Regions from separate parts of the Pseudoalteromonas sp. NS-SX12 genome, predicted to be linked through region 3. Evidence: predicted binding sites of a transcription regulator. Region 3 holds the regulator's gene; each other region holds the start of a gene.

Region 1 (7,390 bases), 700 kb from region 3:
GCAAAAGTAGCATCTTATTAAATAACCTGAGAGTGTGATAACAAGTTGCATTCTGGTTTTTAGTTAGACTTATTAGCGCGATCAATTTATGTGCAACAAACTCGTGTTAACGTCAAGCGATAAATCAACACAAAAACGCAACATTTTAATTCTGTTCAACGCGCTTATTTAAGTAAGCACTATACTAATGTCTATGTTTGAGTGCGATGCAATGCTTGGTTATGACATGCCAAATAGTGCGCATAATTTATCAAGCAATACGCTAAAAATCCGCATCAGAAAGCTTAACTTCGACAAATTATTGCAAAATCTCCCCTAAGGTCACAAATCTACCCTTTCACTAGTCGTGAAAACTTGTTTACTAATGTGTTAGCCCCTATAATCCTAAAATGTAAGTAGTTACTGAAAATAATTTTAATTTACCTATAAGGGTTAAATAAGAATGCAAACGCCTGTGATTTTAATCGTCGAAGATGAAGACGTAACTAGGTTAAATCTTGTCAGCTTATTTGAAGCTGAAGGCTACAAAGTGCTAGAAGCCATTGACGGTGAAGAAATGCACGAGCGTATTTCACAAAATGATGATATTAACTTGGTGATCATGGACATCAATCTGCCAGGGAAAAACGGCTTAATCTTAGCACGCGAAATTCGTCAGCAACGTAATATTGGTCTTATCTTTTTAACTGGTCGTGACAACGACGTAGATCGTATTCTTGGTCTAGAAATTGGTGCAGACGATTACATAACTAAACCATTCAACCCACGCGAGTTGACAATTCGTGCACGTAACCTTTTAACGCGCACTAACTCAAATGGCGACGAAATCGAAAGCAATAGTTCTGGCCTTCTTACCTTTAATGGCTGGGAGCTAGATGAAAATAGCCGTTGTTTAACTTCGCCAACAGGTGATGTTAAGCGCTTACCTAAAGGTGAATATCGCGCATTACGTTTAATGCTTGACGCTCCTGGTCGTATCTTTAGCCGTGAGCAGCTAATTAAGCACATGACAGGTCGTGAATTACGCGCTAATGACAGAACAGTAGATGTAACGATTCGTCGTATTCGTAAGCATTTCGAAAGCGAAGCAAACACACCAGAGCTTATCAGCACAATTCACGGTGAAGGCTACCGCTTTATTGGTAAGATTGACTAATTAGTTAATCAGCTAAATCCAATACTTGATGAAGGGCTTTAAGCCCTTTTTCTATATCTGAAACTAACTCAATCAACCACTGTGCTAATTGACTATCCTCAGCAGTCTCAGCATTGTCTTCCATTCGCTTTGCGAGCTGTTGCACTACTTTTAAAGCCACTGAGCCTGCCGCACCTTTTAGTTTATGGGCAACTGACTTGTATTCGCTGTACTGCTTATGCTCAAGGGCTTGTTCCAACTCTTTTAAGTAATTTGGCCATAGCTTTTCAAACAACTGCACACCACGTAAGAAAGACTGAGCGCCCATAGACTCAACAAAATCTTCTAATGTTTCAACATCTAGTAATTCACTATCCTGTGTTGTAATCAGCGTAGACTTTTTATCGTGACTCTTATCTTCTACTTCAACCTCTTTGGTTGAATGAGGGAATAACTCTGCAAGTACTCCATCAAGCTTTCGCGTATTAATCGGCTTAGCCAATGACCCTTGCATAGTAACACCTGCTAAATCTTCCTCAGCGCGGCGCACATTTGCAGTTAATGCAACTAATGGTAAATGGTCAAACTCTTCACGTGAACGTACAATTCGCGCCACTTGGTCGCCATTAATGTCGGGCAACTGCATATCGAGCAGCACTAAATCTAAATCATCTTCGGTTTCGATGAACGAAAGTGCATCTTCACCTGTTTCCGCCCAAATCACATCATGCCCACGCTGCTCTAGCAAGTTAATTGCGATATCTGCGTTAAGCGGCACATCTTCTACTAATAATATATTTAGTGGACGCCCATCATAAACTTGTTGCACTGGCTGCTCGGTTAATACCAATGGAATTTCAATATTAAAGGTACTGCCCTCTCCCACACTACTATCAACGTGAATATCGCCTTCCATAGCCAAAATAAGTGCACGTGACACCGCTAAGCCAATTCCAGAGCCAAGTGCATTGCCCCCTGATAAATCAGGTACTTTATAGTATAAATCGAAGATTCGGCTTAACTCGTCCTTGGCGATACCAATACCTGTGTCGCTCACACTAATTTCGAGATAAGACGTGTGACCGCGATAAACACGTTTACAATCGAGAGTGACGGTTCCGTGCTGCGTAAACTTCACCGCATTATTAATAAGATTCCACAATACCTGGCGTAAACGGGTCGGGTCGATTTCCACATGTACATCAAACACGCCGTCTTGGTGTACTTTAAATTCAAGATCTTTCTGTTGCGCGATTAAGCCGCCAAAATTAAAGATGTCATTGAGAAAATCAGCAAGATTGACGCTCTCACATGCTATGTCTAATTGCTCTCGATCCACCTTATCGAGGTCGATTATGTCGTTGAATATATTGCCAAGGGTTTCTGCACTCGAAAATACTGTGTTACACCAGCTACGCTGATCATCGTTTAACTCAGTATCAAGTAGCATGCGAGTTAAACCAACAATACCATTAAGCGGTGTACGCAACTCGTGGCTCAGGGTTGCAATAAATTTACCCTTGTCTTTATATGCAGTTTCGAGATCTTGCTCTGCGCGCTTACGCGATGTGATATCTCGACCAAAACCCAGCAGGCCTATGTATTCGTTATTTGGATTAAAGAACGGCACCTTACGCATTTCAAACCAGCGTAATTCTTTATTAACTTGGCAACTTACATCTAGCGTGACAGAAACATGGTTTTGTTGAACTTCGTTGTCGGTATTAAGTACCGATGGTGTTAACCCTTTGCCAAAAATATCATCCGCGCGACGTCCAATAAGTTGATCCGACGACAACCCCATCACCTCTTCAAACATTCTGTTGCAACCTGCAAAACGGCCTGAGTTATCGCGGTAATAAAATAAGTCGGGAGATGAATCCACAATTGAGCGCAACAACACTTCTTGCTCATCTAGCTCTTGTTGTGTGCGTTTACGTTCAGCAATTTCTCGGCGCAACTCTTCAATCGCTCGGCGCTTTGCTTGGAATGCCAATTTTCTGTCGTCAATTTCATTATTTAAACGACGAATGTTTTCTTTTAGGCTTTGGTTAAGTAGCTTTTCTTGTTTGGTCGCACTTTCAATATAGTGATTGGAGGCGCTCAATTGATGGTTAATATCAAAGATAGAAATGATAAATAATGGCGCTAGAATTGCGGCAAATACCAACATGCCCACAACTTCCAACCAAGGCACTTCGCCTAACGAGATATAGTAATAAGTGCAGGCTACCGCTAACGCAATCAGTTGAATTAAAACAAAAATGACCGCCCCAGCTTTACCTGTGCCAAGGCGGTCAATTAATCGGTTAAGGGCGATTACCCAAAAGCTTGAAAGTGAGCTATTCATAATATGTAACTATAGTTCAAGTTATAGCTCACCACGTAAAGTTATAGGTTTGGTGAAACCGTCAGCTTATTTGCGACTTGCGAAAGCGAACATACTCTAAACTCGCCGCCACGTACTTTAGCTACGCCTAAGCGTGCCAATGCTGAACTGCTTTGTGCAATTGATAAACTAACGTCTTGCTCATTAATTCGGTCGTTGCCAAGTGCCTGCTTAGCACCTGTTTGACACATCATTTCGTTCAACTTAAAGAAGTTGTTGCGTGATAGCGCCTGTGCTGAAGTTACTTGTGGCTGAGACCCATTTAACTGAGTTGCATACTTCCAACTTGGGAACTCCACCGAAACGCCACCGCTGCGCATTGCAATATGATCACCATGTGTGAAGTAGTGACTTGTAAACTCGCGTACACCACCTTCATTATTTTCTCTGTTTACTTCAAACAACCACATACCGCCAGAGCCAATCACTTCTAGCTCAAGGTTATTGTCTTGATTGGTAACAACGACAGCTGTTTTATCATCTAAACCAAATATACGCTGATTATCACTGAATAGTGCTGCATGTAGGCCGCGTAATTGTTTACCTCGTTTCGATACTTGAGTGTCAACAATACCAAACGGTAGTAATGGTAGAATTGGTGATTCAACAACTGTAAAGTCACGTTCGCTTTCAAGTGCAATACAATCAGCACCTAAGCTACATGCGTCATGGCCAGATGCGAAAGACATAGGCACAATCGTATTAATTTCATTAACAGCGCCCGCCAAAATGCTAAGTGGTTTTCTAGCATTGGTGATCGCATTTACACTGCCGCCTTCAACCGCCACTAACACTTCATTTTTATTAAACATATCAATGATTTTCGTAAGCGATTCACTAGGTGCACCGGTTGGCGTGTAAAACGCGTGGTAACTTAATAGCGGGCTACCATCAGCAATATAAATCGCATCCATTCGCTTGATTGTGTCAATTAATGGCGACGACTTTTTACATTCGCTTACTTGCTGACGATATAAATCTGGGTAAAGTACTTCACGGCGAAAGCTCGCTAAACGCTTTATTTGGAATTCTTCTAGACTATCGCAAGACGACTTTTCATATTCTTTTGCCGTAATAGCCGTTTGCATTGCTGCATCAATTGGCAACCAAGTCGCTTCAAATCCAATTTGCTCGAACAATCCTAGGTAATAGTCAACGCGTGCATATGGGTCGCGATCTGTGCCTGTTACTACAGCAATACGCGGTTTGCGCTTAGGTCCTGAAATTTCAACACTTAAATCAAATAACTTTTGGTAAGCAAGTGTTGCCTCTAAGTTTGTGCTTTGCGCCCAGTTAACTTCGGTTTTTTTGCGTTTAGAGCGACTTTCAGCCTGCTTTTGCTCTAACAAATCGAACAAGTTGCGCTTTTCAAATTCGTACAAGCTCTGCCAAATATCACGACCCGAAACTGTTTCTGTGCCAACTTCAATTGATACACCACGCAGCGCTCTCACAAACTGGCGCTCAGTTAGTGTTTTGTTCTCAAACTTAGGTTTTACCGCTTTTAGAATATCAGCAACTTGTTTCTTTAACTCTTCTTGTTCAGTCCAAGCATACTCAGAAACCCGTAACAGTGCTTCATCGGTAATATCAAAAATTGCTTTTTGTTTTACATCATCGGAAAACGATTCTTTACCCTCTTTAGTACAGAAACGTTGATTTTCACTGGAACAAACCTTAAGGTCGTCTGAGAGCATAAGCAATGTGTTAGCCGAAACAGCCGCCACGGGTGTGAACGCAACAAAAGAAGTTGCGATTATTGAACTAACAAAAGTTTGTACGTTCTTACTAAACGTTTTTTTATTTGTCATTTTAAACAAGCAAAGTCGAGCGAAGCGCATAAGTAACACCATTTATTGTTATTTTATTGCGTCAATCTAGATACCGAACAGAGCGAGTCGGCAAACCCCAAATTCGAATGAGCACAACGGAATCTTGAATTTTACCCAGTATCTGCGCGAGTAACAAGTAGTAGCGCTGTTAAGCCAACAAAATTCCCATAAAACCTATTAGACGTAGTAATAAAGTTTTGGCACTTTTATTGCTTAATTCATTTTGAAAAAGTTTGCGTCAAAGTTTTGATTTGGAGTATCTATGGAACTTGTTTCGTTATTAATTCTAGTGTTAGTGGTTATGGCGGCGTTTGTTGCGTCAAAATTTACCCATTCGGGAAATCCTTACCCGTTTACACAAAAAAAATCGTTATTTACTCAGGTAGAAACGGCGTTTTTAAATTTGCTGGAAAAAGCGATTGGCTCTGACTACAAAATTGTAAGTCGCGTTAGGTTGGTTGATATTTTAGATTTTCAACCGGGCACCGATGACAAGTCACGTCGCAGTGCACTTGCTAAAGCGCAAAATAAACAGCTTGATTACGTATTATTGGATAAGGAAAGCTTGAAGATTGTTGCAGCAATCGACTTAGTCAATAATGCTAGTAAAAATGGTCACAAAGCGAAAAAAGACTGGTTTGTAAATGGCGCGTTAGAATCTGCCGGTGTACCGCTTATTCGCATAAAAGTTAAAACAGGTTACAAGCCACAGGAAGTAAGACAGGCCATTTTATTTAAATTGGGTAAACAAGTAACCAATTCTAAACCACCTATTCGAAAAGCAACCAGTAAACCTACGGCAGTGTTGTCTCCGTCACAGGTTAAGTCGCAGTCAACGGCTCTGGCACAAGTTTAATTTTTTACAGCGTGTTGTTCTTTCCGTCCTAACAACCCGCATATTGCGGGTTTTATTTTGTCTGTGAATTTATTAGTAACCTAGCTATAATTCCGCCATATTTTATTTATTCCCTATAAATAGGCGTAACCATTATGAAAATCGGTATTATTGGCGCAATGGAGCCAGAAGTAGCTATTTTAAAAGCTGCGATTGAAAACACTAAAATTACTGAGCGCGGTAGCTTCACGTTTTACCAAGGTCAACTTGCTGATCAAGACGTTATTTTAGTTCAATCTGGTATTGGTAAAGTGGCTTCGGCACTCGCTACTACGCTAATGATTGAGTTGTTCGCACCAGATTGCATTATCAACACTGGTTCTGCAGGTGGTTTTGAGCAAAGCCTGAACGTTGGCGATGTGGTTATTTCAAGTGAAGTGCGTCATCACGATGTTGATGTTACTGCTTTTGGTTATGAAATGGGTCAAGTACCACAAATGCCACCAGCGTTTATTGCACATAAAACACTTGTAGAAAATGCTGAGAAAGCGATTGCTGAAATGTCGAAAGGCATTAAAACAATGGTTGGCCAAATTTGTACCGGTGATTCATTTATGTGTGATCCTGTGCGCATTGACAAAACACGCGAACAATTTCCAAATATGTTAGCGGTTGAAATGGAAGGTGCAGCAATTGCACAAGTATGTCATCAGCTAAATACACCATTTGTAGTGATTCGCTCGCTGTCAGATATTGCTGGTAAAGAATCACCAGAATCATTCGAGTCTTATTTAGTGAAAGCATCAGAAAACTCATCAGAGATGGTGATTGCACTGTTAAAGAATCTAAAGCAGGTCTCGCTGTAAGTGGCATTTGAGCTGCCATTTTTTTCAACCGGCGCATGGCAAACAATATTGCTTGCGCTGGTTAGCTCACTATTAGTTATCCCCTCGCAATATCACCCCACTCCGCTTTTTCGCCTACTGATAAGCAAAATGGCTGGGCGTATTTATGATGCAAACGCATCGAATGTGTACGCGTCCTTTTCTTCCTTATTACTAAGTTGTTTAATTGTGGGCTGCGTCGCAATCTTGGCGATTGGCATCACAAGCTTTGCACAATACCCCGTTGCGTTTGAGTTGTTAATCTTATTTTTACTGATCAACAATCCTTACAGTAACGCTAAATTAAAACGCGCA
Region 2 (7,390 bases), 510 kb from region 3:
GAAATCAATGGCGAGTAGCTGTGGTGGCTTAGGTGCGATGGGCATAGATAAAGTATGTGACTGCGACGACCCATGTGAAGCACGTAAACAGCGTTTGGCAAAAGAACGTCGCTGGAATAAAGATCGCATCATTTAATCATTATAAAAAAGGCCATCAATTGATGGCCTTTTGCTTATCTATATCTGTTAGCAATTCTGCTGCCTGTAACAGGTCGTAGGTATTGGCCTGGGTCACTAAAACCGAAGATTTTACTCATCTTAGTTGAAACCTTTTTATTGCCCTTCATTGCAGGCTCAAAACGCCACTCTTTAAGTGCGCGTGCAATGGAGCGCTTGAAACGGCTATTTACATTATCCTTGTACTCTATATCTCTAACATGACCTTGCTCATCAATAGTAAATGTTACGGCAACATCCACATGATTTTGTCGTGATGATGGCATTCTTGGGTGTTCAGGAATAACTGAATGAATGAGCTTAGCACTAGTAAATTTTGGCTCTAATTCCACTTTTGTTTTTTCGGGCTGTTTTTTTAGTACTGGCGCAGTAGTTAACTTTTCCGCGTGTTCGGTTTTTGCTACCGATGGTGTTTTAACAGGTTGGTTTGATTTAGCCGCTAATTGATTGCTTTTGCGCTTGCTAATTTGCTGAGTTTTTACTTTCGTTGATTTAGCAGCCTTATCTGCTTGAACTTTTGCAACCACCGCTGACTTCGCTTTTTGCTCCGCCTGTTTACTTGCTATTTTTTGCTGTTTAGCAGTCTCTTTTCCCTTTTTTTCAGTAACGCTTGTTTTGCTTGAGTTACGCGTTTTTGCGCGCGATATTGGCTTTGTAATTAGTTTAGGCTTTGGCTTTAAGTCGCTCACAGTTTTTACAATCTGAGCATGAGCTTTCTCAGTTGATTTAGCTGTAGCAGTAGTGTTAATCGGCGATTTTTCTTGAGCGTTTTCTTTTACTTTAGCAACTGCTGTTTCAAGCGGGTTACTGGTTTGTTGTTCTTTGTTGGTTTTCTGATTTTTATTGTTTTGCTGAGCAATAGGTTGCTGAGGCTTTTTATTTTCTGCAACCTTTGCGTCCAGCACCATAACGTGTTGCTGGTTAGCAGGTAGAACTGGCGCCGGCTCGGTCTGTGTCATTGCAATAACTTTAGAGGCGGTAAATATGCTTGGAATAACGAATGCCGCAGCGAGTGCGGCGAGCCATTGGTTCCCATAGCGTGGCGCACAGCTGTGCTGACCTACGGCGCGATGGATACGTGATGACAAGTCACCACCTGTTGCTGCCATTGCAAGCTCAGGAATGTTGTGCCTAAGCACTTCTGCTTCGGCTAATGCTCTGGCATATACTAACTGGTTGCCACAGTGGTGGATTGCTAAATCATCACAGCAATATTCACGTTCTTGTCGAATTTGTTTAGAAATCCACTTAACTGCTGGGTGGAAGAATAATACTAACTCAACAAATGTTTGTATTAGGTTGACTAAATAATCATAACGTTTGATATGTGCAAGCTCGTGTGCCATTAGCATTTCTAGTTGAGCGATTGATAACCCGCTTGCCAAATTTGCAGGCAGCAACACCACGGGCTTTATCCAGCCAATTGCCATAGGCACGTGTGCTGTTAATGATATAACCAAGCGGGCGCGTTTAGTTACAAAAAGACGCTCTTTAAGTTGGTTGAAAATTAACTCTAGCTTGTCTGATGGCTGCACAATATTGGTTGTTGTAAGCTTATGTACTTGCAGCATTTGTAAAGTAAGGCGCATGCTTAACACAATAATGCCAGTCATCCATAGCACGGCAACTAGCGGCGTATAATCAGCTAACTGAATCTGATGCGCAGTGTTAGATATACCTGAAGGCGCCATTGATGACGCAATAACGTCATTTATTGCAAGTGTGCTTACATTAATTACTTCGTCAGGTTGCGACAGAATATAAAACGTAATGGTTGGCGCAATAACACAAAGCAGTAAACAGAATAATGAGAAAATATAACGGAATTGGCTGTGCTTATTGCTGGTAAGTTTATTTACACAAAAAAGTAGGCCTGCAATAACTAAGCCTTGCCATAAAAAATGTAATAGAGTGAGAGAAATAAAATAGAGAGTATTACTTTCTAATAATGAGGGCAGTATATCCATAACGTGTGCTTACTTATTATTTTTTTCGAGAGAATCTAACAGAGTACGAATTTCATTAATTTCTTTAGTACTGGCTTTTTCGTCGCCAAGTGCGCGCATCACCAGATCAAAACGTGACCCACCAAAAGCTTTGTTAACAATGTCTGACAGTAAAGATGATTGGGTGTGTTCCACAGAATATGCCGCGCTGTAGACATGCGCACGAGTCGACTCATCACGTGTAACAAGGCCTTTTTCGTGCATGATTTGTAACATTTTAAGCACAGTGGTGTAGCCTATTTTTTGGCTTTCACTGATATGTTCATGCAAAGTGCGAACAGTGGCAGGCTGAATACGCCACAGCACATTAAGAATGTTGAGTTCTGCACTTGTTGGTACGCGTTTATTCTTATTCATAATTACGTCGCTTTTCGTAGATTGTTATTTACTCTACGAGATAGAGTTTATTTGTCAACCAATTAATCCTTGCATGTTTTGCTTGTAACGTCGGGATAAATTCAGATTAGCGCCGTCTTTTAAGGTAACAATATAGTCTCCGTTATCGGTAGGGCGGATTTCGCGTATTGCTTGCTTTTTGATGATCGCAGAGCGATGAATGCGAATAAAGCCAAATGGCGATAGCTGCTGTTCCATTGAAGATAATGTTTGGCGATGTAAAATCGTTCGCTCATCTTGGTTGAGGTGCAATTCAACGTAGTTTCCAGCGCCGCCAACCCAAGAAATTTCATCAGGTGTTAAAAATTTTATTCTACCGGCGTCTTTTAAAACGATTTGCTGGTCATCTAATTGGTTAGACGAAAATCGTTGTACCAGTGAGCTCATCAACTCAAATTGCTGTTTCTCAGGCGCGAGCATTCTGGCTAGCTTATCTAATGTTTTGCCTAAACGAGAATTGACCATAGGCTCTAAAATAAAATCAAATAAATCACATTCAAATGCCTTAGCTGCATCAACGCGATTACTTGATAATAATATGATTTCAGTTGAGTCTGCTAATGATTGAAGTGTAGGCCAATCATGTTCTTGAATAAGCTCATTTTGTACAAAAAGTACTTTGGCACTGGTTTTTTTACAGGCTGCTATTAATTTGGCAAAACAAGATTCAACATTTGTTAGCTCAAAAAGTGAATTGTCGATTTGTTGTGACAGAATTTCTGAGAATGTTGGGTCGTTGTGACCGACGACTAGATTGTATCTATCCATTTTATCCACCTAATTACGATACCTTTCGTAATTAATATTACGAAACTTGTCGTAATAGTCAACGAATAAATGTAAGTGGATGTAAATAGTTTGATTTAAAGGGGTTTTAAAGAGAAGGGCGAAACATTTCGCCCTTACACATATTAATTTTTTAACTGCTCAAGAGCGTGTTCGCCCCAGCCTGTTAGTTGATTATTTTTAAACACAAGCGGCGTACATTCATCTTTTGTTGTTTTACCGTCAGAATGAATAGAGTTTGTTGCGTAGTAAAGAACACGATACTCAGTATCGTTTTGTTTTACTAGCTCAGAAAAGTTTGGCGTACCAAGTTTATTGATTACGTGTTGATACTCTTTTCCAATTTCCATATTGGCAATCGCTTTGCGGTTTTTTTCATGGGTTCTTTCCCAGCTAGATGAGTAGTCTGATTTGCCTTCGCCGCCTACCGCAACAACACAGCCTGTTAAAAGTGGCAATGTGAGGGCTGATGCTAAAACTAAGTATTTCATAGAAGATCCTTGAATGATATTTCAAATATTATAATTTTCTAGTTATTAGCAGAAATAGTGCCAAAAAATTAAATTGTTATTTATCAGTTTGTTATTATTTTTATAATTTCTGGTTTTGGTGATATTTACGAAATTTTAGTGACTTTGACTAGTTGCCATCGCCGTATATTCGCTTTTTTCAAGGTGTGGTTTAATCGTCGCTTTCTGTGGATATTTATTGTACCTAAATGAATATTTACAAAACTTCAATACTCTACTTATGCTGTTATCTGCATTCATTTTCTTATCAATAAAATGAATGCAGATAAAGGCATCTTAAAACTTAACACGCCGTAAAATAAAAACTTGCTGAATCAAATAAGTTTGATACATAATAAACTGTATATATAAACAGTATTTTGTGATTTTGAAAAAATTTATACATATTGATATGGATTGTTTTTATGCAGCAGTCGAAATGCGAGACAATCCAGAGTTGAGAGGTAAGCCAATCGCAATTGGCGGTAAACACCGTCGTGGTGTGTTGGCAACCGCCAACTATATTGCGCGTCAATATGGTGTGCGCTCAGCAATGTCTAACTATAAAGCGCTGCAACTGTGTCCAGAATTACTGATTGTTCCCGGCAGAATGGCAGTATACAAAGAAGTGTCTAATCAAATTAGAGAGATTTTCGCCAAATACACAGATCTAATCGAACCGCTTTCTTTAGATGAAGCCTATTTAGATGTAACCGATTGCACACAGCACTCAGGCAGTGCAACACTTATCGCTAATGCGATTCGTGATGAGATTTTTGAAACAACAGGTTTAACGGCGTCGGCGGGAATCGCACCCATTAAATTTGTGGCGAAAATTGCCAGTGATGAAAACAAACCAAATGGCTATTGTTTGATCCCTCCTCATCGGGTGCAAGGGTTTCTTAAAGCGCTTAACCTTAAAAAAATTCCTGGTGTAGGCAAAGTTACCTTAGAGAAATTGAATGCATCAGGTTTGTTTGTTGGTGAAGATGTATTAAACCTCGGTTTAAATCAAATGCAGGTAAAGTTTGGCACTTGGGGCGCAGAGTTATTTAAAAAGTGTAATGGAGAGGTGATTGGCAAGATAAATACATCACGTATTAGAAAGTCACTTTCAGTTGAGCATACCTACGAATATGATAAAACATCGCTAGAACAATGCTTAGCAGAGCTGCCAAAATTAAAAGATGAGCTTGATACTAGGCTGCAAAGTAAAGGGTTGTTAAACAAAGTGTCTAAGCTTTCGGTAAAAGTTAAGTTTAACGATTTTGTTTCAACAACCGCGGATTACAGCTGCACGCATTTAGATGATGATATTTTTACGCGTTTAATCGAAAAAGCCTACTTACGAGGCGGAAATAAAGGCGTGAGATTACTCGGTTTAGGTGTTGGCTTGTCTGAAAATAGCTACGAACAAGAGCAGCTTGCAATGTTTGAATCTTGATTTTTATAAATTTGCCCTCATATTTAAGCCATCTTTTCTAAACTTACGCGACAACATTGCGCGTATTTATTCGTTCAGTAAGGTTCAAAAATGACTTCACCAAAGGCCCTGCAAGCGGCATCAATTTCAGATTTACCTCAATATGTTGATAGTTTAATTATTATCTCGCCAGACTTGGCATTACTCCCAAATGATTTTCGCGATAGTGTAATGGCTACTGCGCAATTCGATAAGCGCATAGGCCAAAAAGCATTATTGTTGGTGAATGACAATGCACCTGGAAAACGTTTAGTGATTGCACCAACAGGCCCTTTAGAGCGTGACTATGACGATGTGCGTCGTTTTTTCGATGCGGCAAAACAAGGTGTACTAGAAGCAAAACAAGCGGGTGCAACAAACCCTGCAATTTTAGTATTAGGTCAATTAGATGAGCGTTATCAGCAAGCAACAACTGTAGCGTATTTAGGTGCTTGCCAAGCATTATGGCAACCGCTAGAAGCACGTGAATTCCACGGCGCAGCAATTGAACCAATTCAATCTATTACTGTTATTGGCGAATTTGATAGCCACTATGCAAATGCTATTGCACAAGGTCAGTACGCTGCGCGCGACCTTTGCGGTACTGAACCCGAGCGTATGGCACCTCCTAAATTTGCAGAATACTGTGAAAGCTTATTTACCAACAGCGCAGTATCGGTAGAGGTGATTTCAGATACTCAATTTATTGATAAAAATTACCCAATGCTTAGCACTGTAGCCCGTGCATCATACGCGGTAGAGCGTCATCACCCGCGTGTTGTTAAGCTTGAATATGTGCCTGAAGGTGATATTGAACGTACGCTATTATTTGTTGGTAAAGGCCTTGTTTACGACACAGGTGGTGCAGACTTAAAAGTAGGTGGTGCAATGGCGGGCATGAGCCGTGATAAAGGTGGCGCTGCATCAGTTGCTGGCTTTATGAAGAGTATTGCTGAGCATCAACCTGAAGGGGTTAAAGTAGTTGCCTACTTAGCAGTTGTTCGTAATTCAATCGGCTCTGACTGTTTTGTACCAGATGAAATTATCACTAGCCGTGAAGGCGTACGCGTACGTATTGGTAATACTGATGCGGAAGGGCGTTTGGCAATGGGCGACCTATTAAGTGAAATTAAAGATGTCGCTAAGGGTGAAGTTAACCCTGTTGTATTTACCGTTGCAACATTAACAGGACACGCTGCACGAGCAATGGGACCTTATACTGCGCTTGTTGAAAATGGTGCATCAAGAGCGCTTAACTTATCGCACAATATCGCAACGCAAGGTGATTTATGGGCTGATGGCTCTGAAGTATCGCGCGAACGCCGCGAAGACTATAGCTTTATCGCACCTAAAACGTTAGCAGACGATGTATTGTCGAGTAACAATGCGCCATCAGCAATTACCGCCCGTGGTCACCAGTTCCCAATGGCATTTTTGGCTGTGGCATCAGGCCTTGATAAACACGGCGCAAACTCTGAGCTGCCAATTCCGTACATTCATGTGGATATTGCTGGTAGTGGCGTTGAGGGCGGCGACTGGCAACACGGCAAACCAACAGCAGCATCACTTGCAAGTATTTACGCTACATTTTGTAAATAATCTTAGGTGCAAGTAGCTACAACTTGTCAGAGCTGAGGTTAACCTATCTCAAATCGTGGTTAGACGTTAGCAATTGCATATAGCCATAAAAAGGCCGAACACTTGTTCGGCCTTTTTCGTTGTCTAGTATTAATCTAATTTAAAGCGATTCACTACGGCATTCATTTGTTCACTGCTGGCTATCAGCTCATTGCTTGCGCTATTTAATTGATGGGTGTTATTTAGTGACTCATCTGCCATGCCCGCTAATTCGTTGATGCGCATATTTGCTTCGCTAGCTGCTTGGCTTTGCTCATCTGTTGCACGGGCAATTTGGCTATTCATTTCAGAAATCACATTCATTAACTCATCTATTTGATTGAGCACTTCATCGGCTTGACTGGCCTGAGTAACCGTATCGCGAGAGGTTGACTGCGACGCACTTACCGCAGACACCGCTTCTTGTGCGCCTTGCT
Region 3 (7,390 bases):
GGAATACCGTGTTTATAACCGAATGACTCAAACGTGATAATTAACTGATTTGATTTTTTACCGAGTACCTTCTCTCGTATGCTATCGGCAAGTTGGTGAACACTTAAGCCTGTTGTATCGATAAAAATATCCGCTTGTGAGGCGATAGGATCGAGCAGCTTTTTCTCAGCTTCAATGGCTTCTTCAAGGGAGATATTATTCAGTGATAACGGATGCAAGCGGCGCGTCTCTGAAAAGCGCTTAATTAGCGTGCTGTCATCGCTATCAAGGTAAAATAAGGTTGGTGTTGCAAAACCAGGTAAATAGTCGAGTACTTCTTCTATTTCCTCTGGCTCTTTAGTCATATTTCGAGCATCAACACTCACTGCAATTTTGTCGTATTTATCTGAAACTGAGCGGATCAACGAAGGCAATAAATTAACAGGAATATTGTCAACAACATAGTACCCGAGATCTTCCAATACTCTGAGAGCGACTGTTTTTCCTGAACCAGAACGACCACTGACTAAAATAAGTTGCACTTAGATCTCCCTTAGTTAACTCGCCTCACTACTAATGATTTGATATAGCTGATGATTATTTTCAGCGTGACGTAGTTGACGGCAAAACTGCTTATCTTTTAGTTTATCAGCGATGGTGGCTAAAGTCTGCAAATGTTGCTGGCACTTTTGTTCTGGTATGAGCAGTACGATAAAAATATCAACGTCTTTATCGTCAATAGCATCAAACGGAATAGGTGACTGATTTACAATTAAAAAGCCAATGGTATTTTGTAGGCCATCAATGCGGCCATGAGGAATGGCGAGGCCTTTACCAATACCCGTGCTACCTAGTTTTTCGCGTTGCAGCAAGGCTTCAAGAAACTCTTGAGAAGTAATATCAGGGGCTTGCTGATGGGCAAGGTCGCTAATAAATTCAAACAGTCTTTTTTTGCTATTAAAAAGGACCGCGGTTTTAGCGCAGTCCTCAGCAATAATATCGGTTAATTTCATTTTAGTGGCGAGAAAGTTTCTCTTTGTGCTTAATTACTTGGCGGTCTAGTTTGTCGACCAGGCCATCGATTGCTGCATACATATCTTGATGCTCGGTAGAGGCAAACAATTCGCCACCGTTAACATGCATAGTAGCTTCTGCTTTTTGTGATAGTTTTTCAATATCTAGAATAACGTGCACGTTATTTATATGATCAAAATGCCTCTCTAGTTTTGCAAATTTGTTAGTGACATAGTCTCTTAAAGAATCAGTAATTTCTACGTGACGACCTGTTAAGTTTAATTGCATAAGCATTTTCCTTCTATTTGGTCTAGATCAGGCTCTTGCGCTGATTAGACGGTGGTATGGATAGCGACTCACGGTATTTTGCGATAGTGCGTCGCGCCACTTTAATTCCTTGTTCTGCTAGTAAGTCGGTAATCTTGCTATCACTTAATGGTTTAGCTGGATTTTCCGCCGCAACTAGCTTTTTGATCAGTGCTCGAATCGCGGTAGATGAACACTCACCCCCATTTTCCGTGCTAACGTGGCTTGAAAAAAAGTATTTAAGCTCATAAATGCCACGTGGTGTATGCATGTATTTTTGCGTTGTTACACGCGAGATAGTCGACTCATGCATCTCGACCATTTCGGCAACGTCGTTTAAAACCATAGGTTTCATTGCTTCGTCACCATATTCAAAGAATGCCTGTTGTTGTTCAACAATGCAATTGGCTACTTTTAATAAAGTATCGTTGCGACTTTCTAAGCTTTTAATAAACCATTTTGCTTCTTGCAAATGGTTGCGAATAAACTGGCTGTCAGTGCTTGATTTCATCGAGCGAGTAAGCGCAGCATATTGTTCATTCACGCGGATCTTTGGCATGCTATCGTTGTTTAAATCAACGCGCCAACGTCCTTTAATTTTCTTTACTGAAACATCGGGAACCACATATTCAGGCTCTTCTTTTATGATGCTTTCAGCTGGTTTTGGATTAAGGCTATGTATTAATGTTAAGACTTCTTTTAACTCAGGCTCCTTGAGTTTAGCCTTCTTCATTATTGTACGATAATCACGTAATCCCAAAAGTTCCATATGGTTTGAGATTACGCTCTTTGTTTCGTTTAGCCAAGGGGTATTTTTGTCGTACTGATTGAGCTGGATCAATAAACATTCTTGTAACGAACGTGCAGCAATACCAACAGGATCAAAGAGTTGAACGCGTTTAAGTACAGCTTCAACTTCGTCTAGTTCAATTTGTTCTTGGTCGTCAGATTGCTGTACCGCTTCTAAAATTTCTTCGCTACTTTGTGTTAAATAACCTGAATCGTCTACCGCTTCAACAATTGTGGTTGCGATCATCTCGTCGGTGTCGCTGAACGGCGTTAAGCGTAATTGCCACATCAAGTAATCTTGCAATGATTCGCTGGTAGAGCCTTGATATACAGTATCGTTGTCAGGAGCTGGGGCGTTACTGACAGAAACTGGTGCGGCGCTGATATAATCATCCCACGACACATCCATAGCTAAATCTTCAGAAATATTCTCGTTGCTAAGTGCGTCGCTTGATTCAATTTCACTTTGGCTTGGCGCTGCTTCAACATCATCGCCGTTTATTGATTCGTCTTTGTTTGACTCAGTGCTTTCGTTGTTTTGTTTATCGTCACTGTAGTCAATGTCTTCTTCAAGTAAAGGATTGGCATCAAGCGCTTCTTGAATTTCTTGCTGCAAATCTAACGTACTCAGTTGCAACAAGCGAATAGCCTGTTGCAATTGTGGAGTCATTGTTAGTTGCTGCCCAAGGCGAAGCTGTAAAGATTGCTTCATGTAGTTATTCTAATCCTTCTTTCGATTTCAAGCCGCTAGTTAACAATTCAATTCCAAATTTAAGGCCTATAACTATTACTATAGTCTGAATTGTTCACCTAGGTATACATCGCGTACTTTTTGGTTGTTTAAAACGTCTTCAGCCGTGCCAGATGCGATTAATTCGCCGTGAGAAACAATGTAGGCTTTTTCACATACATCTAAGGTTTCACGCACGTTGTGGTCTGTTATTAACACGCCAATGCCGCGATTTTTCAAATGCTCAATTATTTTCTTTATATCTATCACTGAAATAGGATCAACACCAGCAAAAGGTTCATCTAACAGGATAAATTTGGGGTTTGCGGCTAATGCGCGCGCAATTTCCACACGACGACGTTCACCGCCCGACAATGCCATACCCTGTGAATCTCGGATATGGCCAATGTTAAATTCTTCTAATAAATCATCGAGCGCTTCTTCGCGTTGCACACGATTAAGTTCTTTGCGTGTTTCTAGAATCGCCATGATGTTTTGATATACAGTAAGCTTTCTAAAAATCGACGATTCTTGCGGTAAATAGCCTATGCCTAAACGGGCGCGACTATGCATTGGTTGCAATGTAATGTCATTATCGTCAATACGAATAACGCCATTGTCGCTCGGCACTAAACCAACAATCATGTAAAACGTCGTGGTTTTACCGGCACCGTTAGGACCCAGCAAACCAACAATACTGCCAGCTTTCACTTCTAAACCAACATTTTTTACCACTTGGCGTGATTTGTAACTTTTAGCCAGCTTTTCGGCAATTAATGTGCTCATTGTCCGCCTTGTTCATTTTGCGTATTGATGATGGTTTTTACTTGGTTAGTTGAGTTTTCAGCTTTTTTAGACGTCACTGTTTCAGCTGCGCGATCATAGATGATGGTATCTGCTGACATCATGTCGCCATTTTGTTGAAATTTGGCGCCACCAGACATTGTAAATAATGATTTAGCCACATCGTAAGTGACTTTTTTAGCACTTGCGACAATGATTGACCCATCTTCTTGTTCAGCACTAAATTTTACCGGATCACCACTGGCAATAAGTAATTGCTGGTTATCTCCTAACTCAGCTCGTTTATGTGCTTCAAGGTAATCGGCGGTGATGGTCATATTGCCATGCTTAATTTGTACATTATGGCGAAAAATACCGACATTTTCTTTTAAGCGAGCAGCTTGCTCATCGGCGTCAATCTCAAGTGGGTGCTTAAGTTTGATCTGCTCAGCGGTAGCGTGTCCACTTGTGATACACAAAGTGAGGGCTAGTCCAGCGATTGACAGTAATTTCGTCATGTTATTGGTCATAATAAGTGGTCTTTGTATGGTTTATTAACTTAATAACTTGCTCTTCTAAATTAGCATTGAGGCCTTGTCCTTTAATTTCAAGTCCCGGACCTGTCATTTTTACTTCGGATTGAGAAGTCATTAGTTTGCTATTAATTAAATATTCTACGCTTGCCGCTTCAATTGTATTGAGCATGATATTTGGTGTTAGACTTTTGGCAATAACGTTTTGTTCCAAAATGAGCTTTTCGTTATTGTAGAGCGTGGCTTCATCGGCTGTGAGTTGCCACACACCTTGTTCTGAAAAAATAGTAAATTGCGGTTTTTCAAAGTGGGTAAAACCTAAATCTTGATACATCGACATTTTTCGCGCCATCACTTTATGGCTAACAGTACCAGATTCATTAAAGTTGGTTTGCTTTAAGTCGGTTGCAATGTAATCAGGAATACTGGCAACGTTTTCAACAATCGGCTTTGGTTCTTTAGGTGTAAAGAAGTAAGGCAACCAAAGCCAAACCATGGCAATGGTGAAAAGTATAGTAAGTGCAATACGCGCCGACATTAGCTGCTACTACCTGCGTGGCTAAGTGTTTTGTCTTGGCTCAGCATAATTAAATCGGTCAGTTCTCTTACTGCGCCAAAACCGCCTACCATGGTAGTTTTATAATCAGCGATGCGTTTTACCAGAGGGTGAGCATCATTGGTTGCTACGGCAAAGCCAACTAATTCCATTACGGGTAAATCCGGGCTATCGTCCCCAATATAAGCAATGTTTTCGTTATCAAGTGATAGCGCGTGTTTTAAGTTATTAAAAGCGACTATTTTATCTTCTTGGCCTTGATAGATATGCTGAACAGTAAGGCTTTTCATACGGTTTTCCACAATCTTTGAGTTGCGCCCAGTAATTACCGCAACCTGTATGCCACTATTGATAAGCGACTTAATACCAAAGCCATCTTTAGTATGAAATGCTTTTAGTTCTTCGCCATCATTACCAAGGTAAATGCGACCATCAGAAAATACGCCATCGATATCACAAATTAACAGTTTAATTTTGCTTGCTTTTGCAAATACGTCAGCACTGGTTTGTGCATATAATTCGTTAAAAAGCTGCTGTGATGTAGTTAAACTCATAAAACACCTGCCTTAAGTAAATCCTGCATATTAAGTGCGCCAATTGGCTGTTGTTGCTGGTCAACTACAAGCAAACCGTTTATTTTCTTTTGTTCCATTATGTTTAAGGCTTCAGCAGCAAGCATCGATTCATTTGCTGTTGTGCACTGTTTAGTCATCACTTCTGAAATAGCTGTAGCGTGAATATCAATGCGTTGTTCTAAAATCCGGCGCAGGTCACCATCGGTAAAAATACCTGAAAGTAATCCGTTATTGTCGACAACCGCTGTCATACCAAGCCCTTTGGCTGTCATTTCTAACAGAGCGTTTTTAACCGTTGTGTTTTCAGCTACCACAGGTAATGCTTCGCCTTGATGCATAATGTCTTTAAGCATTAACAATAGGCGCTTACCTAAACTGCCGCCAGGGTGTGATAAAGCAAAATCATCGGCGGTAAAACCTTTTTCTTCAAGCAATGCAACAGCAATCGCATCGCCCATCGCCAAGGTTGCTGTAGTACTTGCTGTAGGTGCTAGTCCTAAAGGGCAGGCTTCTTCTGAAATAGCGATACAAATATGCACATTAGATTGTTGTGCAAGAGTTGAGTGTTGTTTGCCACTCATGCCTACGATTTTTGCACCAATGCGCTTGATTACGGGGATCAGGTTAATCACTTCTGCGGTTTCACCTGAATTAGAGATCATCAATAGCACATCATCTTGTGTGATCATGCCTAAGTCGCCGTGACTTGCTTCGCCTGGGTGGACAAAAAAAGCGGGTGTGCCAGTGCTTGCTAGCGTTGCTGCTATTTTATTACCTATATGACCCGATTTTCCCATACCAATGACAATAACACGGCCTTTGCAGTCATACATCAACTGACACGCATTGCTAAAGTCATCGTTAATATATTGAGCGAGTTGCTCAATGGCATTTTTTTCGATTTCTAAAACGCGTTTACCGCGAGCAATAAAGTTCATGACTTTGCCTTAAGCGCTTACTGTTGAGAAAATAAGGTATTGATATCCTAAAAAGGCAGCTAACAACAAACCGCCTTCAACACGATTAATACGGCGTGAACCGCGAATACTCAAACTCATTGCAATAAGGGCTGCTGTTGCACCTAACATAATTAAGATATCGCGGCTCGATACTGCAGGATCAACGCTTGATGGATTAATAATGCCCGCAAGCGACAATACCGCTAACAGGTTAAAGATATTTGAGCCAATGATGTTGCCTAGCGCTAAGTCGTCTTCATTTTTAAGTACGCCAGCAACACACGCCGCAAGTTCAGGTAAGCTGGTACCAATTGCAATAATAGTTAAGCCAATCACCAAATCGCTAATACCAAATAGTTTGGCAATGTCGGTTGCTGATTCAATAATAAAATGTGAACTGATAGGTAAAATCGCCATGCCGATAACTAACCACATAAGCGCAATCGGTGTGCGTACATTGTCAGGCACTTCGTCACAGGCTTCGTCAACGAAGGGATCGTGTTCGGCATTGGCTGCTTTGCTTTGTTTTACCGAGATAATGGTCACTGCAGCAATAAAAATGAAGAAACTCACCATCAGTGCAACGCCTTCACCGAATGCTAAATAGTTGTCCGATAAAATGTACCAAGCACCAAGGGATACTAGCATTACGACTGGCATTTCACGTTTTAGCGTACTCGATGACACACTCAGCGGGCGCAACAGTGCTGTAATACCAAGTACTAGCAGAATATTAGTAATATTTGAACCAACCGCGTTACCGACAGCAGTGTCTGTTTGTTTTGCAAGCGCCGCTTGCGCCGATACCATCATCTCTGGTGCCGATGAGCCCATCGCGACAATTGTTAAACCAATAATTAATGTTGGAATACCATAGTTCTTTGCCAGTGCAGCCGCACCAAAAACAAAGCGATCCGCACTCCAAACTAAGCCAACAAATCCTGCAATTAAAATAGCAATTGATAACAACATTATTGAATAAAAACCAAAATTTAGATAACACCAAATAATATCAAATCTGGATTTAAAACACAGCTTTTGTAAGTGTTATTACAAATATTTACTTTTTCATAGGTTTCACAACATTTTTAAAACGCTTAGAATACAGTGCGCAATTAATTCTAGGAGAGCGACTTGTCGCAAAGTTTAGTTGAAATAAAGGACGT
Region 4 (7,390 bases), 380 kb from region 3:
ACCAGTACAGATAAGGAGAAAATATGAATACACTTATTGAAACACCGCGTTTATTAATGCGCGAATTTACGCTTGAAGATGCTGAGCACGTATTCAAATTTAGCAGTAATGAAGATGTTACCCGTTATACCGGAGACGCTGGCTGGGTAAACACCATAAACGATGCCGAAAATATTATTCGCAATATTTGGTTAAAAGAATATAACGAGGTTGGCTATGCGCGCTTTGCCTTGGTCCTTAAAGAGAACAACCAAGTTATTGGGTTTTGTGGCTTAAAATATGAACCCGAGTTAAATGCACCTGATATCGGCTACCGCATGCTGCCAGAATATTGGGGCAAAGGCTTGGGCATGGAAGCAAGTCGCGCCGCACTTGAATATGCATTTCACCAGCTTGGCCTTTCTTATATTGTTGGCGAAGTAGATGTTGCTAATACTGCTTCACATAAAATACTCACTAATCTTGGTCTTGTAGAGCAGAAACGTTATGAAAAGTGGGGACATCATCTTATTCATCTAAGTATTGATAACTTCCCTGAAATCACAACCGACAAGTTCACCTTAGTTCAACAAACACAGGCAGAAGCCGAAGCCGTTTTCCGTCTTTTTTCTAACTCTAAGGTGTGTGAGTTTTACGATTTACCAATTATGAGCGACCTAGCGGAAGCCAAAACGCTTATTGAGCAAGATGAGCTAATACGCAGGCAAGGTAACGGACATCGCTGGTTAATACAGTGCAACACGCGCCAGCAAATTGTTGGCAGCTGCGGTTACAAATATGATTTTTGCACACGTACAGCGAAAATTAGCATCGAGATCCACCCTGATTTCTGGCAACAAGGTTTCGCATCGAATGCTATTGCTACTATGACAAAATGGATGTTTACTCATATCGCCTCATTAAACCGAATTGAAGCAGAAGTACTACCAGAAAACACAGCGTCAACTAAACTGTTCACTAAGATTGGTTTTCATTTGGATGGTGTGATGCGTGAAAAAGGTGTTTGGAAAAATAAAACCCATGACCTTCAAGTTTTTAGTTTACTCAGGCGTGAAATTTAAGAAGTCAATATTGCATCAAAGATAGATCTCAGTATGATCCACAGCCCGCTTAGTGTAACGCTTTGTCGGACATTGTTAATATTATATTGGGGTCTCTTACTTATTATGAAAAAATTGCTTACGTCGCCGTCAAAAATGCCACTTTCTGAAGTGGAAGCAAACATCTACCAAAATATTTTAAAACTCATTCCAGATGTTAGCCTTAACTTAATGGCCGTAAAAGTAAGTAACCACCCCGAAGATTTTGCTGGCTGGTGTTATGAGTTAATTGATGTCGTAAGCAAGCGCATTAATTTTGATCTACTTGAAGCAAACCAGCTGCCAATTTTAAAGAAAATCCAGCAACAGCTCGAAGCTGGTATTAGCATTAGCCAAATTAAAACGCTACGTATTGCACCTTGGCCTGTTGTATTTGATTCAATTCAACAAAACAAAGAGCGCATTGTGCTAGATGAGCAACTTGCACTGCTTAAGCATATTGAAAGCATTCGTGAAACCTCGCTGGTTGATATGATTGAAGAAGACAAGCTGGCATTTGCTGGTAAACATACCGCAAAACACGATCCAAGCATTTACCAGTTTGATGTTGAATGGCTAGCATCAACTAAAACCGCTAAAGCACTGCATAATGTAATTGCCACCAGCTGTACTGACTTAAATGAAGCGCTTAATCATATTCCACTTGAAGGCGCTATCACGTTAGAAAACTACATGGACTTTGTGCGTGGTTATATTGCTGCGTTTGCAGCCGTTGATAATGAAAAAGCCACACTTGCACCAGCTACACGTTTACTTGCAATGCGTCGACCTGACTTTTTCACCCCAGTAACAGCAGCAAGCCTTGATATTTTATGCCAAGCGTTTGGCCTTGTAAGATTAAACAACCAAGATTTTGACCGTTATTGGCACGACATTGTTATGGCAATTCATAAACAACCTTGGTTTATAGCCGCAACACCAGAAGCTGAAGTAGAACAAGCGCTTTGGCAGTACAAGGCATTAGTACCGTGTTGGTTTGCTTATTACAGTGACGATGCCAAAGAAAACTCGAATTACTACAAAGCACTTCATAAACCGAAACGCGCAAGCTCAGAGAAATCGGGTGGCCGTAAACGTGGCAAAGAATCAGCAGAAGCATTGGTTGACCGTGCTCTGGCAGCAGAAGATATGCCACAACATATTAAAAATATGCGCGACTCAATTGTGAAAGAAGTTGCAGCAGGTCGTGGTGTTGATGAAACTATCGCATTAATGCGTACCATATTTGGCTAAACCTCTTTCAATAAGGTGCGCAGTTTTTGTGCACCTCTATGTTTCTAACGCACCGAGATAGTGCAGCATTTCAATTCCTACACCTTGCCAAATTCATAATTCCTTACTAGTACTTTGATATCGTTAATTTTTTTAATTTGGGCACAAACCTTGTTAATGGATAGTTAACTCAGCGCTACAATTTTAGGAATTATTATGAAAAAACAATTACTCACAACTCTCACAGCTACGAGTATCGCCTTTTTCTCAGCAGCAAGTTATGCAGAAGTAACCGCTAATGCTGCAGCTTCATCAAACTACTTATGGCGTGGTGTAACGCAAACCAGCGACAACGCTCAAGTATCTGGTGGTATCGATTACAGCCATGAATCAGGGTTTTATGCGGGCACATGGGCATCAAATGTGGACTTTGGTGGTGATAAGCCAGGTTATGAACTCGATTTATACGCAGGCTTTGCTGGCGAAATGGGTGAGATTGGTTACGACGTGGGCTATGTATATTACGCATACCCAGATGCGGTCGACTCAATCGACTTTGGTGAGCTTTATGGTGCCCTAAGCTGGAACTGGCTAGAAGGTAAAGTAAGTTACCTTAGTAATGCGCAATCTGGTGCTACTTCAGAAGAAGATATGATTTACCTCGAGCTAAACGCAACTTTTGAAGTCTTAAATGAAACCGAACTGACATTCCACATTGGTAATTCAATGGGTGATACCGTTGCAGAGTGGTATGGCGAAGACGACAGCTATATTGACTATGGTGTTAGCATTGCCAAAGGCGGTTTTACCTTTGGTGTTGCACAAACAGATTTAGATGCAGATGACGATTTAAAAGTCTACGTTGGCTTTGCCATGGACTTTGAACTTTAGGCTCTATGAAGCTTTAAACTAAAATTACTCCAACTTGCTACAACTAAGGGTGCTTGACGGCACCTTTATTTAATTTTGTAAAAATATGCTGACTACTAGGGTCTGTTGATCTTTGCTGTTCTATTTTTGTTCTCTTTGAGCGTGTTTTTATCGCGGCGCTCGATGTGTGGCCTAGCAATCTAAGCGAATATCGAGCAACAATGAGAAAAGTGCGCTCAAAAGAACCGTTCGGCAGCGCTTGATTGGGGTTTCTACTGTGTTATCGGCTGACTCACATAGAATAACTATGCCACGCAGCCTCTGCCTTGTATAAAACCCAATCAAACTGCTGCAAAAACGAACTTGAAAGGTCGACAGACCCTAATAATCAGCACACAATATCCAAGGCTAAGTGTTATGGCACACTGTGACCGGTTGATGCTTGCCAAACGCGATACCATTGCTCACGACTCAAACGCACTTTACTCGCCGCAACTGCCGATTGAATACGAGCTAACTTTCCAGTACCTAAGATTACACTCGGTTGACATGGTAACGTTAACAACCACGCGTAAGCTGCTTGGTCGACACTATCTAACCCCGTTTCTTCGGCAACACTTTGTAATGCAGATCTAACTCGCTGTGCTTGTTCTGTTTCAGCGAATAATCCGCCACCAGCAAGAGGCGACCAGAGCATAGGTGATATTTGATGCTGTTGGCATAAGTTAAGCGTACCATCATCGAGTGCCCCCATATGTAACGGCGACATTTCAATTTGATTGGTTACTAACTTAAAGTCTAAACGCGACTGCAATAACTCAAACTGTGAAACCGTAAAATTAGATACACCAAAGTTAAGCACTTTACCTTGCGCTTTTAGCTCACAAAAGGCGTCTGCAACTTCATCCGCATGCATTAAATAATCTGGACGGTGAATCAATAACATATCAAGGCGATCGGTTTTGAAATTACGCAGTGATTGTTCTGTCGAGGCAATAATGTTTGCTTTGCTTGAGTCATAGTGTGCGGTTTTGCCAGCAAAGCCATTTTCAGGCCACGCAGGTTTAATACCACACTTAGTAATAATCTTAAGCTGATCTCTTAAATGAGGCGTTAATGCCTCACCAAAGAGTTTCTCACACTGGTATTGACCATAGATATCCGCATGGTCAACCGTATCTATGCCAAGCGCAAGCAATTGCTCAATGAATTTCGCTAAAGAAGACCCGCGCTGTTGCCACTCATCTAAACGCCAAAAGCCAGCCACAAACGACGGTAATTTAAATTCTTGCATATGATTCCCCCTGATTTAGATAAGCTTATTGTAAAGTGTGGCCAAACTTAGCGCATTGCTTCACATACGTTTTCAGGAAAAAATAATGTTTTTGCATGAAATAAAAACCGCTTTCTAAGCGATTGTGCAATTTGCTAACGTTTCGCCATTAAGAGATACACTCAACTTGTCTTGTATATTAAGCTTACCTACCCCTTCAGGCGTGCCCGTTAAAACAATGTCGCCCGGCTGTAATGAGAAAAACCTGACAATTTCAGATAGCAGCTGCTCAATTTTGAATATCATCAAGTTTATGTCACCAGATTGGCGAAGCTCATTATTAATCGAAAGTGAAAATTCACTATGTGTTAAATCACCCTCTGCTAGCGGTACAAAGCGCGACACTAAACAGCTATTATCGTAAGCTTTTGCACGCTCCCACGGATGCCCTTTCGCTTTAAGTTTTGCTTGCTCATCGCGTAACGTAAGATCAAGCCCTACACCTAAACCAGCAATACAAGACTTATAATCTGCAAGATTGCCCTTATTGAGCGGCTTACCAATTAACAACATTAGCTCCGCTTCATAATGGTGCTCACCTAAGCTATGGTCTAACTCCACTTTTCCTTCTGCATTTACAATACTGCTTGCTGGTTTTAAAAAGAGTAACGGCTCTGTAGGTACTTCATTACCGAGTTCTACTGCATGAGCAACATAATTGCGCCCCACACACACTGCTTTGCCAATAGGAAGCCCGATAGCCTCACCGTTATTCCATAAATACGTCATTTAAAATTACCTTTTTATAGTGCTTGCGCCCGTTCCTTAAGTTCAGCCAAATAGCTTGCTTGTCGCTTTTTATGCCAAGTGAGCATATTAGCGGCAAGACTCACCGCCTTTTCTTGCAACTCAATGGCTTTTGCCAATTTATTACTTTTCGCATAAGCCTTGGCTAAGTGGTGATAAGCGTATGCATCTTGCGGATAAAGCGCTAATGCTTGGTTAAATACCTTTATCGCTTGCTCTGGCGACGTTTCCAACAAGTGAAATCCCAGTGCATTAATTGACGATTTTGGTGATACTTCAAAACCAAACTTTTCAGTTGATAGGCGCTTATAATGCGCAACAATCGCATCCACACCTTGCCTAGCTATTTTTGATTCAGGTGCCAAGCCATTATGAATCTCATCAAAGATCTGCTCTATGCCATACGCAGTAGATAACACTGGCAACGACATAAAATAATGTTCTTTATAATTTTGATATTGCCATTGTAATGATGCAGACGCGTTTGCACTAATTTCTTCTTTTAATTGTGAATATCTATGCTGTTGATGATCTTCTTTTATGGTTTCTCCATGGGTAAACAGTAAATAACGTGGTTTATCATTTAGCTTGGCTATTTTCTTACCATAGTCATTTAAAATATTGACACGCTCTGGTGTGAGCTCAGGGCTAATTACAATATGTGCATTAAACAAGTTCGGTTTATTCACTAAGCTTGAAAGCACCACCGAACCATTCACCCTAAAGCCACTAAAAATGCGAAAGCCGTTAGTACGGTATTGTTTATCAATTTCTGGCACCAATTGCGCTTCAAAAAAATCGAGTAAAGGCGTCGTTTTGCCTGTTGCATCAAATAGTCGTGCTACTGGGTTGCCATATGCAGGGGTAACAATAATGGTTTCTAACCAAGGCCACTCACCATTATGATTCATCCAATCATGCATACCCGCTAAGTAACTTTTGGCATTAGGGTGAAAGTCAAACATCAGCACATAGCGTTTATTTTGCTGTTGCGAATAGCTTTTTGGCAACTGAACATTAAATTCCAGTGGTTGCTCAAACCGTTGGTCGGAAATTGTCAGTACTACCTGTTCTGCTTTAACTAACGTACTTAGCGATGCCAAACCAAGCATCAGATAACATATTAAAAAGCGCATAATTTCCCTTTATGTTCAAAATAGAAGTTAATCCAAACTACGGGATAATATTATTCAAGTAAACAAAAAAGCCTTATCAGCAAAACTGATAAGGCTTGGTAAGTACATATGAATTATAAGTATTAAAGCTGTTTAATATTATCCCCGCTGTCGCGGTCGATTAGCTTCACAAATGGGTCAACACCGGCGAACTTAGGTAACTCTTTTACTTTCAGTTCGATAATGTTTTCACCCGATTTGATATTGTGTTTTTGTAAGTAAAGTACCGTGTTATCCGCTGATAAATCTTCAGGGTCTGCGCTGAATAAACCAATATCGACTTTATCGCTAAACTCTACTTCGGTTTCTTTACCTTTGCTGTCAGCACGGTTTAGTTTGGCATCTATGGTGAGTGTAACTGTGTATAAGCCATTTTCATCTTGCTGTTCAGCAACTGCAACTTCCGTAGTCTTTAAATCGTATAAGCTGATGTGCTCAAACAAGTTACTTACGAATTGCCTTTCACTGTCATTTGCATCTTGAGAAATGTATGACATTAAATCAAGCGTTGTTGGGTAAGGCGTACTTTGATACTTAAATTCCGCTAAGAAATCTGCCAAAGCTTTGTTTAAACGCTCTTCACCTAGGCGGTCTTTTAGCGACATCATTACCACAGAGCCTTTACGATAGTGAATGTACTGCTGGTTTTCACTGCGCATAAACGGCATTTCTTCAAGTGCTTCGGTAGTACGGCCACGTAAGTAACGGTCTAGCTCGTATTTTAAGAATTTACGGATTTTCTCTGCGCCATATTTCTTCTCCATTACCATTAACGCACTGTATTGCGATAATGCTTCAGAGATAATTGCGCTGCCTTGTACATTTGCCGCGCCAACTTGGTGCCCCCACCATTGGTGAGCCACTTCGTGTGCTGTGACATAGTAAACAGGGTCAATGTTTTCAGGGTCGCGTAAATCAGTAATAAAACCAATCTCTTCTGAATACGGCACAGT

The links. Region 3 encodes sigma-54, which starts transcription at its own class of promoters, with help from an activator protein. Its sites were predicted from a motif close to GTTGGCACGNNNNTNGNNT; they were not measured.
Region 1: the regulator sigma-54 is predicted to act here: its motif matches at 5,553-5,571, upstream of AC2IOM_RS08740 (DUF2726 domain-containing protein).
Region 2: the regulator sigma-54 is predicted to act here: its motif matches at 3,903-3,921, upstream of AC2IOM_RS07875 (DUF3192 domain-containing protein).
Region 4: the regulator sigma-54 is predicted to act here: its motif matches at 2,471-2,489, upstream of AC2IOM_RS03865 (TorF family putative porin).

What each region holds. Positions count from the first base shown of each region.
Region 1 is NZ_CM170634.1:1,878,356-1,885,745, reverse strand. It holds gene AC2IOM_RS08760 (YfiR family protein) at 1-21, shown strand, start outside; gene arcA (two-component system response regulator ArcA) at 443-1,156, shown strand; gene AC2IOM_RS08750 (ATP-binding protein) at 1,161-3,485, opposite strand; gene AC2IOM_RS08745 (type 1 glutamine amidotransferase family protein) at 3,527-5,335, opposite strand; gene AC2IOM_RS08740 (DUF2726 domain-containing protein) at 5,619-6,212, shown strand; gene mtnN (5'-methylthioadenosine/S-adenosylhomocysteine nucleosidase) at 6,347-7,057, shown strand; gene AC2IOM_RS08730 (cobalamin biosynthesis protein) at 7,058-7,390, shown strand, end outside.
Region 2 is NZ_CM170634.1:1,682,701-1,690,090, forward strand. It holds gene nqrM ((Na+)-NQR maturation NqrM) at 1-136, shown strand, start outside; gene AC2IOM_RS07860 (M56 family metallopeptidase) at 174-2,144, opposite strand; gene AC2IOM_RS07865 (BlaI/MecI/CopY family transcriptional regulator) at 2,154-2,540, opposite strand; gene AC2IOM_RS07870 (LytR/AlgR family response regulator transcription factor) at 2,595-3,347, opposite strand; gene AC2IOM_RS07875 (DUF3192 domain-containing protein) at 3,491-3,856, opposite strand; gene dinB (DNA polymerase IV) at 4,263-5,318, shown strand; gene AC2IOM_RS07885 (M17 family metallopeptidase) at 5,409-6,935, shown strand; gene AC2IOM_RS07890 (methyl-accepting chemotaxis protein) at 7,065-7,390, opposite strand, start outside.
Region 3 is NZ_CM170634.1:1,175,564-1,182,953, forward strand. It holds gene rapZ (RNase adapter RapZ) at 1-521, opposite strand, end outside; gene ptsN (PTS IIA-like nitrogen regulatory protein PtsN) at 537-992, opposite strand; gene hpf (ribosome hibernation promoting factor) at 994-1,281, opposite strand; gene AC2IOM_RS05605 (RNA polymerase factor sigma-54) at 1,304-2,800, opposite strand; gene lptB (LPS export ABC transporter ATP-binding protein) at 2,879-3,604, opposite strand; gene lptA (lipopolysaccharide transport periplasmic protein LptA) at 3,601-4,119, opposite strand; gene lptC (LPS export ABC transporter periplasmic protein LptC) at 4,121-4,672, opposite strand; gene kdsC (3-deoxy-manno-octulosonate-8-phosphatase KdsC) at 4,672-5,244, opposite strand; gene AC2IOM_RS05630 (KpsF/GutQ family sugar-phosphate isomerase) at 5,241-6,203, opposite strand; gene AC2IOM_RS05635 (calcium/sodium antiporter) at 6,213-7,196, opposite strand; gene mlaF (phospholipid ABC transporter ATP-binding protein MlaF) at 7,359-7,390, shown strand, end outside.
Region 4 is NZ_CM170634.1:798,067-805,456, forward strand. It holds gene AC2IOM_RS03855 (GNAT family N-acetyltransferase) at 24-1,061, shown strand; gene AC2IOM_RS03860 (hypothetical protein) at 1,167-2,333, shown strand; gene AC2IOM_RS03865 (TorF family putative porin) at 2,529-3,203, shown strand; gene AC2IOM_RS03870 (aldo/keto reductase) at 3,598-4,476, opposite strand; gene AC2IOM_RS03875 (fumarylacetoacetate hydrolase family protein) at 4,591-5,244, opposite strand; gene AC2IOM_RS03880 (alpha/beta hydrolase-fold protein) at 5,259-6,398, opposite strand; gene AC2IOM_RS03885 (ABC transporter permease/M1 family aminopeptidase) at 6,521-7,390, opposite strand, start outside.